2 regions of the Rhodoferax sp. XS2R6 genome follow, and region 2 is predicted to be linked to the other one. Evidence: predicted binding sites of a transcription regulator. Region 2 holds the regulator's gene; the other holds the start of a gene.
What was found. The regulator FNR, encoded in region 2, switches genes on or off when oxygen is low (the NO sensors DNR and NnrR bind a similar motif). The targets are predictions, from matches to a motif close to TTGATNNNNATCAA.
Positions count from the first base shown of each region.

Region 1 (5,411 bases), on a different contig from region 2:
TATGCCGTGGCGGCCCATGCGCTGCTGGACCGCTGGGCCAGTGCGCTGCAAGACGACCAGCCCGCCCCCGACGCTGTGTTGATTGGCTGTTTTGGTGACCCTGGTCTGCTTGCCTTGCGCCAGGGCAGTCAGGCTCCAGTGACGGGTTTGGCCGAGGCGTCGTTCCACGAGGCCGCGCAGCACGGCCCCTTTGCCATCGTGACTGGTGGCGAGCGCTGGAAACCCATGCTGGAGCGCTTGGCCTACACCCTGGGCCATGCACCGGCGTTGGCCGGCATCCACACCGTGGTGCCCAGCGGTGCCGAGCTGGCCAGCAACCCCGAAGCCGCCATTGGCCTGCTGGCCCAGGCCTGCCGCGAAGCGGCCGAGCGCTGGCAGGTGGGCGCTGTGGTGCTGGGCGGTGCCGGGCTGGCCGGCATGGCGGCAGCTGTCCAGTCGCATGTGGCCGTACCCGTGATTGACAGTGTGCAGGCCGGTACCCGCCAGGCACTGGCACAACCCTCCACGGGCTTATCCCACAACGGCTTTGCCATCGCCTGGGAAGGGGTGGGCGAAGCCCTGGCGGCCCTGGGGGAACGTAAGCAGTTGCTGCAGGTGTAAAGCCTTGTAAGAGGGGTCATCCCCGGGCTTGGGCTGGCGTTGTGGGTGCATAAACCGCCACGTTTGGCGGTAGGGGCTACGGCCCCTTTCATCGCATGACTATCTACACCGTTTCTGCAAAAACCTTGCGCACTTCACTGGCCACGCTGGGTCTGTTGGCCCTGGTGCACACTGCCCACGCGGACGACTGGACACCGCTGTTGGGCGGGGGTGCCGGTGCGGCAGCCGGCGCGGCCATTGGCCAAAGCATGGGTGGCAAACAGGGTGCGGTGGTGGGGGGTGCTCTGGGTGGCGCTGCAGGTGCGGCCGTCAGTACCCGTGGCTCGGGCCAGACCGGTGCCGTGATTGGCAGCGCCGTGGGCGGTGCCGCCGGTGCGGCCGTGGGCCAGTCGGTGGGTGGGCGAACCGGCGCCGTGGTGGGCGCCGGTGTAGGCGGTGCTGCGGGTGCTGGCGTAGGCCGCAGTGTGAGCCAGCAGCATGCGCAGTCACGGGCCTATGGACCTAACCCTTATTACCAACGCGCGGGTTACCGCGGCGATGAACACCGCCATGGTTTCAAACCCCACAAGGGCAAAGGCCACGGCCACCACCACGGTCGCGGCCGTGGCCATGACCGCCATGACGACTGAGTGAGCCCGGTTTAACTGCGCAAAGTCTGGCCAAAAAAGGCCAGCGTGCGGTCCCAAGCCAGTTTGGCGGCAGGGGCATCAAACCGTGGCGTGGTGTCGTTGTTGAAGCCGTGCTGGGTGCCCGGGTACTGGTGGGCCGTGTAACGGGCCCCGGCAGCCTTGAGGGCGGCTTCATAGGCCGGCCAAGCCGCGTTGATGCGTTCGTCCACCGCCGCAAAGTGAATGAGCAGCGGGGCCTTGACCTTGGCGGCCTCCTCAGGCGTCGGATGGTTGCCATAAAAAGGCACGGCCGCCGCCAAATTGGGCAGGCGCACCGAGAGCGTGTGTGCCATACCACCGCCGTAACAAAACCCCACCGTACCGAGTTTGCCGTTGCCCTGCGGCAGGGTTTGCAGCCATCCCGCCGCGGCCACAAAGTCTTCGCGGGTTTTGGTCTGGTCCAGTTGGGCAAACAGGGTGCGTGCCTTGTCTTCGTCGCCGGGGTAACCCCCCAGCGGTGTCAGGGCGTCGGGCGCCAGTACCAAATACCCTTCCAGCGCCAGCCGGCGGGCAATGTCCTCGATGTGGGGGTTGAGGCCCCGGTTTTCGTGCACCACCAGAATGCAGGGCAGCTTGCCATCCGCCTTGGCGGGCTGGGCCAGGTAGCCTTTGATGCTGCCGTAACCGGCGGGCGAGGGAATATCGACCATGCGGGTGCTGATGCGTGCATCGTCTTTGGGCACCACCTGGCCCATGGCAAAGTTGGGGCTCAGAGCCGCCAGCAGGCCCACAGCCGTGGCGCCACCCACGGCAAACTTCTGGGCCTTTTCCAGAAAACCACGCCGGTCCACCAAACCGTGCACATAGGCATCAAACAGGATCAGCAGTTCTTGGTCGAAGTCTTGTGCGGTCTTGCGTTGCATGGAGGCCTCCAAAAAGAAGGCAGCTTAGCCCGTTGTGCTTCCGTTTGTATTAACAGGGCTGGATGCAGGGTTTTCGCCCAGGGCCACTTCACCACCCAGGGCCTCCAGCAGATCCGGAATCAGCTGCACCAGCTCACCCGTGGCAATCGCCACATCGGCATCAAAGTTGTCGTCCTTGCCGTCGCCCGCTGCCTTGGCCGCTTCTTCAAACACAGTGTCCAGAAACGCAATTTTCTTGATCTGCAAGGCCTCTGTCAGCACAAAAGACACACGTTCGTTCCAGGTCATGGCCAAGCGGGTGGGCATTTTGCCCAGGGCGATGTGTTGCGCGACTTCGTCGGTGTCCAGCGCATGGCGGGTGTAACGCACCACGGCTTTGGACTCGTCGGCGGCCTTGAGTTCACATTCGCGGTCGACACTAAAGTCGGGTGGTGCCTCTTGCGTGCCCAGCCAGCTCGCCATGGCCGCCGCGGGAGACACCTGGGTGTTGATGAGCTGCACAGCCAGGCCGTCCACGGCCTTGATCAGCGCGGTCATCACCTCGTCAGCCTTGGCCTGGCTGCCGGCATCGAGCACCAGGCGCCCGGCCTTGGGGTCGATCCACACCAGCACGCTGGACTGTTTGGTAAAGGCCATGGGCAACAGGGCCAGGCGCGCATCGTCGCGGATTTCGCGGGCCTCTTTTTTACCGGGTTTGCGCCCGGTCGTCGCCTCGATCTGCTGCAGCTGTTCCTGCACCTTGCGTTTGACCACCGAGCCCGGCACGGTTTTCACCTCAATCATGAGTTTAAGCAGCCACTGGCCGCCAATGATCTCCACCAGCGGGCCATGGGCCTGACCACGCGGCTCGGTCCAACCCACCGACTTCTCCTGGCTCGCGCCACATTCGACAAACCGTGCGCCGTCCAGCGCGTCTTCCAATTGCGCTTGCGTGGTCGACCAGGCCGACACCAAGCGGTACACCATCATGTTTTTGAACACGTTTACCCTTTTCTTGCAGAACCGGGCATTGTGATGCAACTTTACAAACCCTTATCCCAACGCAATCGCCAGCGTTACATGCGCGCAGCACACTAACTCTCAACCTGATGGCGATATCCGCTACGGGTTCAAGACCTAAGGAGCTCCCAATGAAGACCCATTTCAAAACCCTGATCATTGCCACCTTGCTGGCTGGCGTCGGCGTTTCTGCATTTGCCTACAAAGACAAAGACGGTGGACACATGATGGATGGCGGACCGCGCATGGAACGCAGCCACCGCATGGACCCAGCCAAGATGGAAGAGATGCACGCCAAACGCAGTGCCGACCTGAAAGCCAAGCTGAAGATCACCGCGGCCCAGGAAGGCGCCTGGACCACCTTTACCGCAGCCATGAAACCACCCGCCCGTGATGCGCAGCAACGGCCTGACCGCGCCGAACTGGAGAAGCTGAGCACACCAGAACGCCTGGACAAGATGCGTGCACTGCGCACCCAGCACATGACGGACATGAACACGGCCATGGAAAAGCGCGACCAAGCCACCAAGGCGCTGTACGCGACCTTGTCCGCCGATCAGAAAAAGCTGTTTGATGCCCAGCACGCTGGCAAACACGGCAGCCGTGGCGGCCGCGGCAAGTAAGCTCAGGCGAGCAACTGGGCCAGTTCGCCACTGGCGATCAGGGCCTGCACGTCACTGGCACCGCCGACCAGCGTGCCTTTGACAAACACCATGGGGAATGTGGGCCAGCCGGTCCACATTTTCAGGGCGTTGCGACGGCGCCACTGGTTCAGGTAACTGCCGTACTCCAGGTAGGTGTAGGGCACCCGCACCGCGTCCAACGCGGCGCGCGCCTTTTTGGGCATGGGGTTCAGCCCCATGCCCACCACCACCACGGCATCACGTGCCACGGCGGCCTGCACTTCCTGCACGATGTCCTGCTGGTGGCCCGCAATGCGCGCACGCACAGCGGGATGAATCTGGGTTTCTTCCAGGATGGGGCGGGGCATGGCAGTCTCCAAAGGGTAAGGCGCACGGATTATGCAGGCCAGGGCTGGCTTGATGGAAATCAATGTCCGGGTCGCATGCGGGGCCTACACTGCTAGGCATGGCCACTATGCCCACACCCCCATTCACCCCTCCTGTGGTCCGCAGCATTGACATGATGCGCCCCATGGCCTGGCTGGTCTTGGCGTGGCGCGACATGGTGCGCGCGGGCTGGGCCAGTGTGGCCCATGGGCTTGTGCTGGCGATGTTGGGCGCCGCCATCGTGGCCGTGGCCTACCAGCATTTCTGGCTATTGGCCGGGGCGCTCTCCGGGTTTTTGGTGGTAGCCCCGGTGCTGGCAACCAGCCTCTACGCACTGAGCCGCGCGCTGGAGCGCAAAGAAACGGCCGACTGGAGCGTGGTCTTCAAGACCTGGCTGAACTGGCAACACAGCCATTTCAACAAATGGGGCAACGACTACTGGTGCATGGTGCAGTTTGGCGCCTTGCTGGCCTTGGCAGCCACAGGCTGGGTGGTGACATCGGCCGCGCTGATTACCCTGCTGGCACCGGTACCCATCCACACCCCGCTGGACTTTGTGCACCATGTGGTGCTGGCGCAAGACAGCTGGTTGTTTGAGTTGTGGCTGGCCCTGGGCGGCGTTTTGGCGGCGCCCTTGTTTGCCTCCAGCGTAGTGTCCATGCCCTTGTTGCTGGACCGCCGCATTTCCTTGCTGCAGGCGGTATTGACCAGCTGGCGCACGGTGCTGGCTAACCCGGTGCCCATGGCGTTTTGGGCCGCGCTGATCATGGGTTTTACGCTGCTGGGCTTGGGCTCGCTGCTGCTGGGGCTGATTCCCGTGATTCCCATGCTGGGCCATGCGAGTTGGCACGCCTACCGGGACCTGGTGGATGCTTCGGCCCTGCCAGCCCGTGAAGCGTATTCCGAACCGTATGCACCGCGGGACAAACGCTGATGTTCGGGTTTTCGGAAGAACAGATTGCCGGCTTTGGCCTGAGCTTTGGCGTGGGCGGCTTCATGCTCTACATGCTGTTCATCATCGGGCAGCTGGCCTGGGAATCCAAGGCCGGAAAGTTCGGCACCTTTGTGCTGTTTTTGGGCCTTGCCTTTGGCATGGTGGGTTTTGCCGCCAAATTTGTGATTCAGTGGCTGCTGACGCCCTGAGCCCTATCAGCCAGGGCCTCAGGCGCCCAGCACCCGATTTTTACCAGCGCGTTTGGCCAGGTACATGGCCTGGTCGGCACGTTTGATGGCGTCTGCCGCATCTTCATCAGCAATCAGCTGCGCCACAC
Region 1 covers NZ_JBWMAY010000007.1:127,200-132,610, forward strand. The annotation lists gene AC097A_RS18745 (aspartate/glutamate racemase family protein) at 1-600, shown strand, start outside; gene AC097A_RS18750 (glycine zipper domain-containing protein) at 726-1,229, shown strand; gene AC097A_RS18755 (dienelactone hydrolase family protein) at 1,241-2,131, opposite strand; gene AC097A_RS18760 (recombination-associated protein RdgC) at 2,156-3,112, opposite strand; gene AC097A_RS18765 (Spy/CpxP family protein refolding chaperone) at 3,262-3,753, shown strand; gene AC097A_RS18770 (glutaredoxin domain-containing protein) at 3,756-4,121, opposite strand; gene AC097A_RS18775 (DUF2189 domain-containing protein) at 4,229-5,074, shown strand; gene AC097A_RS18780 (DUF2788 domain-containing protein) at 5,074-5,283, shown strand; gene AC097A_RS18785 (diguanylate cyclase) at 5,302-5,411, opposite strand, start outside.
Region 1: the regulator FNR is predicted to act here: its motif matches at 4,171-4,184, upstream of AC097A_RS18775 (DUF2189 domain-containing protein).

Region 2 (5,411 bases):
GTGGTCCACATCCACCATCAGCAATGCCAGCGGCGAGCGGGTGCGCAAGGCGCGGGCATATTCATTGGCCAGCAGCCGGTCGAAGGCGCGGCGGTTCTTCAGGTTGGTCAGCGCGTCGGTCAGGCTTTGCTCGGACAACTCGTCGTTGAGCTCCTGCAGCTGTTTTTGCGCGTCTTCCAGTTCGCGCTGGCGCAGGCTCTGCGCGCGCGACAGCAGCTCCAGCTCGGCATTGGCGCGGCGCAGGGCCAGCAGTTGCACCACTTGGCGCGACAGGGCCTTGAGCGCTTCGGCCTGCGCCTCGGTCAACTTGCGGGGAACTTGATCAATCACACACACGGTGCCCAGCGCAGCGCCCGAGGCGGTCAGCAGCGGTGCCCCGGCATAAAAGCGGATACCCAGGTCGCCAGTGACCAGGGGGTTGGTAGCAAAACGGCTGTCGTCCAGCGCATTGGGCACTTCCATCAGGGCGTCGGGTTCGGTAATGGCGTGCGCACAAAACGCAATGCCACGCGGCGTTTCCATCGCGTTCAGGCCCACCCGGGCCTTGAACCACTGGCGATCCTCGTCAATCAGGGAAATCAGCGCGATCGGGGTGTTGCAAATGAAGGCGGCGAGCTTGACAACGTCGTCATAGGCTTGCTCGGCCGCGGTATCCAGCACCCCCAGACTGCGCAGCTCTGCCAGTCGCAAGGCCTCGGCAGCGTAGGCGGTTTGGTCCATGGGGGGCGCCCTCCAACAGGGGGTGGTTCTTGATGTGCATCAAGGTGTGATGCACCATGGAGCCTGATTGTGCACCAATCCCATCCACAAAGCCCACGCCGAACTGGCCGCCAACGCCGCCCCCGCCAAGCGCACGCCCCATTGCCCATCACCCATCTGGCCGCCCTGCAGGCGCAGCCACAACCAGGGCCCCAGCAGCATGGTGACCGAGGTGCCCAGGGCAAACAGGGCCATGACGGCGGCCCCACTCACCACGTCACCCGCCAATGCCGCCACCAGCAGCGCCGAATACAACAAACCGCAGGGCAACAGCGCCCACAACATGCCCAGCCCCAGCGGTGCCCCACGGCCCCAGCGCAAACCCAGGCTGCGGGTATAGCCCCACACCGTGCGGGCACCGGCCTGCAACCACAGCGGCTGGCGCCCCTGCCAGAACAGCAGCAGCCCCAGCACCAGCGCCGCCACATGCACCATGGACCACACGGGCCGCAGTGCAGCGCTCTGCACCGTAAGCCAGCCCAGGCCCTGCATGGACGCGGCCGCCAGCCCACCCAGCGCCGCATAACCGATCACACGGCCGACTTGAAAGGTGAGGAGTGCCGAGGTTTGGCGCGGGCCCGCCGCCTGCCCTATACCCGCGCAGGCAGCGCCACACATGGCCACACAGTGCGGCCCGCCCACCAGACCCATCACCAGGGCCGTGAGTGCCAGAGAAGATTGCATCAGGCCATGCTAAATGATCTTGGAGAAGCGGGCACGGGTGCGGTCGGACTGCAGGTACCTGTCAAACACCATGGCCACTGCGCGCACAAAAAACCAGCCCTGCGCAGTGACCTGGATGCCGCTGTCGTCCAGCACCACCAGGCCCTGCCCGGCCAGCGTTTGCAGCGCCTCCATCTCAGTGGCAAAGTAGTTTTTAAAGTCCACCAAGTAGGCCAGGTTGATGGACTCGAACTGCAACTGGCCCTGGCACATGAGCGCCATGATGACGGCGCGGCGCACCAGGTCGTCGCGTGTGACGGCCAGGCCGCGCACCACTGGAAAACGGCCCTGGTCCAGGTAGTCGTAGTACTCGTCCAACGTCTTGGCGTTCTGGCTGTAGGTCGCACCAATGCGGCCGATGGCCGACACGCCCAAGGCGATCAAATCGCAATCGGGCTGGGTGCTGTAACCCTGGAAGTTGCGGTGCAGCCGCCCCTGGCGCTTGGCCACGGCCAGCGAGTCTTCGGGCAGGGCAAAGTGGTCCATGCCCACATACACATAACCCGCCCCCATAAAGGCAGCGAGCGAACGCGACAACATCGACACCTTGGAACCCGCGCTGGGCAACTCCACCGTGGCAATGCGACGCTGGGGTTTGAAGCGCTCGGGCAGGTGGGCGTAGGCATACAGCGCAATTCGGTCGGGTCGCAGCTGGTTGACCTGGGCCAGCGTGCGGTCAAACGACTCCGGGGTTTGCTGCGGCAGGCCATAGATCAGGTCTACATTGATAGACTCAAAACCCCGGGCGCGCGCCGCCGCAACCAGCGCAAACACCTGCTCGGCCGGCTGCACCCGGTGCACCGCCTTCTGCACCGCGGGGTCAAAGTCTTGTACGCCAAAACTCAGGCGGTTAAAACCCAGTTCGGCCAGGGTGTCCAGCCGGGTCGCGTCCACCGTGCGCGGGTCCACCTCAATGGAATATTCGCCACCCGGCGCAAAGTTGAAGTTGCGCCGCAGCATGCCCATCAGCTCGCGCAGCTCGGTGTCGCTCAAAAACGTGGGGCTGCCACCGCCCAGGTGCAGCTGGCTCACGGTCTGGCCAGTGCCCATACGTTCGGTGTGCAGGTCCACCTCGCGGCTCAGGTAGCGCAGGTAGGTGGCGGCCTTGTCGTGGTGTTTGGTAATAATCTTGTTGCAAGCGCAGTAGTAACACAGCGACTCGCAAAACGGAATGTGTACATACAGTGACAGCGGCAATGCCAAGGCCGCCGCACCACTGCGGCGCTGGGCCAGGGCTTGGGCGTAGTCGTCGGCGGTAAAGGCCTCGACAAAGCGGTCTGCCGTGGGGTAGGAGGTGTACCGCGGCCCTGCAACGTCGAAACGGGTCAGCAAATTTTCCGAGATGGGGGTGGTGTCTACGACGGCGTTCATGAATACTCCAAGCTACCGCACAGACTGTGACGCAAGCCCTGCACAAACTGCTTGATCTACATCAAGGAGCCAGCGCATGACCAGGAACATAATTGACTTGCATCAGGGGAACCATATGTTTGAGCCAATCGCACCCACCACCAAAGCCGCCGAGGCACACGCCACCATTGCCATTGCGCCGGCCACGCCCCTGACGCCCCACACCATCAAGGTGGCCTGCTCCAACTGCAACCTGCGCGAACTCTGCATGCCGCTGGGCCTGAGCGCCAGCGAGCTGGACAAGATTGACGACGTGGTGGCCAGCCGCCGCAAGATCAAACGCGGCGGGGCCCTGTTCCGCAACGGCGAAAAGTTCACCAGCCTGTATGCCATTCGCACCGGCTTCTTCAAGACCTGCGTGGCCTCGGAGGACGGGCGCGACCAGGTCACCGGTTTTCAGATGGCGGGCGAGGTGATGGGGCTGGACGGCATCGTCAACGACCACCACACCTGTGACGCCGTGGCGCTGGAAGATGCCGAGGTGTGTGTCATGCCGTTTGACCGTATTGAAGAACTGTCACGCGAAGTGAATGCGCTGCAGCGCCATGTGCACAAGATCATGAGCCGGGAAATTGTGCGGGAGAACGGCGTGATGCTGCTCTTGGGCAGCATGCGGGCCGAGGAGCGCCTGGCGGCCTTTTTGCTGAACCTGGTCCAGCGTCTGCATGCACGCGGCTTCTCGCAGTCTGAGCTGGTGTTGCGCATGACGCGCGAAGAAATTGGCAGCTACCTGGGCCTCAAGCTCGAAACCGTGAGCCGCACCTTCTCCAAATTTGTGGAAGACGGCATTGTGGAAGTCAAACAGCGCCATGTGCGCATCCTCAATACCGAGGCCCTCAAGGACATCGTCAATCCCAAGGTCTGCAACTAAACAGCCTGAGATGGCTTAGGGGGTCGCCGGAGCGACCTGCGGCTTGACCCCGGTGGCCGCGTGGTTACGCGCCTGCACAGCTGGGGCCAGGCTCTCCGGTGTCGCAGCCAGCGTGCGGTTGATCTCTATGCCCTTTTGGTAATAGTTCTGGTCCACCACCGGGTCGGCCCCCGACACAGCCAAATACAGCGTAACAAACCCAGCCACCACCACAATGGCCGGGCCAGACAGTACCAGCCAGACGTAACCAAAATGCCACCAGGGCTGCTGCGAAGAAGGGTCTTGGGTGTCCATAACAATCCTTAACGGGGAACAATAAATACCGACTTCTCGGTCACGGTGCTGCTGTGGGCCCCGTTGGTTACTTCAAAGTGGATGGGGTGGGAGCCTGCCGGTGCAGCCTCATAAGGAATCTGCACCCGCACCGCCACCCAGCGCGCCTGCGTGGCACCAATGGCCACGGTCGGCCTGTCCATCTGGGTGCTCATGCCCTCAATCCCGCTGGCGCTAACGCTGAAGTCCTGGTCCTGCTCGGTCGCGTTCATGATCTGCAGGCGGTACACGTTTTCGATCTTGCCACCCTGCACGATGCGGGCCAGCGTACCCCGGTCGCGCTCCACATCCACCCGAAACGGTGAGCGCAGCGCCAAGCTCACCAGCATGGCCACCACCACGGCCACCAGAATGCCGGTGTACACCAGCACCCGCGGGCGCAACACATGGCGCAGGGTCTGGGCGCGGGTCCAGTGTTGGTTGACGGCGTTTTGGGTGGAGTACTTCACCAAGCCGCGGGCGTAGCCCATCTTGTCCATCACGGTGTCGCACACATCGGCGCAGGCGCCGCAGCCTATGCATTCGTACTGCAGGCCATCGCGGATATCAATGCCCGTGGGGCACACCTGCACACACAGGCTGCAGTTCACACAGGCACCCAGGTTCAAGGACAGGGGGTCGGCCTTGCGCGAGCGCGCACCACGTGGCTCACCACGCTCCTCGTCGTAGGTAACAACCAGGGTGTCGCGGTCGAACATGGCGCTCTGGAAGCGCGCATAGGGGCACATGTATTTGCAGACCTGCTCACGCAAGTAACCTGCATTGCCATAGGTGGCAAACCCGTAAAACAGCACCCAAAAGGTTTCCCACGGGCCCAAGCCCCAGCCCAACACCGCGCTGGCCAGGCTGTGGATGGGCGTGAAATACCCCACAAAGGTGAAACCCGTCCACAGCGACACGGCCAGCCACATACCCTGCTTGGCCAGCTTGCGGCCCAGCTTGTCCCAGCCCCAGGGGCCTGCATCCCGGCGCATGCGGGCCGATCGGTCGCCTTCGGCCAACTTCTCCAGCCAGAGAAAAATCTCGGTGTACACCGTTTGGGGGCAGGCGTAACCACACCACAGGCGCCCGGCCACCGCGGTGAACAGGAACAGTGACAGTGCCGAAATCACCAGCAAGCCCGTGAGGTAGACAAAATCTTGCGGGTACAGCACCAACGAGAAGATGTAGAACCGTTTTGCCACCAGGTCGAACAGCACCGCTTGGCGGTCGCCCCAGGGCAGCCAAGGCAGGCCGTAAAACACCAACTGCGTGAGGAACACCAGCGCCCAGCGCCACCGGGTGAAATACCCCGACACGCTGCGCGGGTAGATCT
Region 2 covers NZ_JBWMAY010000001.1:235,549-240,959, forward strand. The annotation lists gene AC097A_RS01125 (GGDEF domain-containing protein) at 1-720, opposite strand, end outside; gene AC097A_RS01130 (sulfite exporter TauE/SafE family protein) at 760-1,443, opposite strand; gene hemN (oxygen-independent coproporphyrinogen III oxidase) at 1,453-2,853, opposite strand; gene fnr (fumarate/nitrate reduction transcriptional regulator Fnr) at 3,044-3,763, shown strand; gene AC097A_RS01145 (FixH family protein) at 3,779-4,057, opposite strand; gene ccoG (cytochrome c oxidase accessory protein CcoG) at 4,066-5,411, opposite strand, start outside.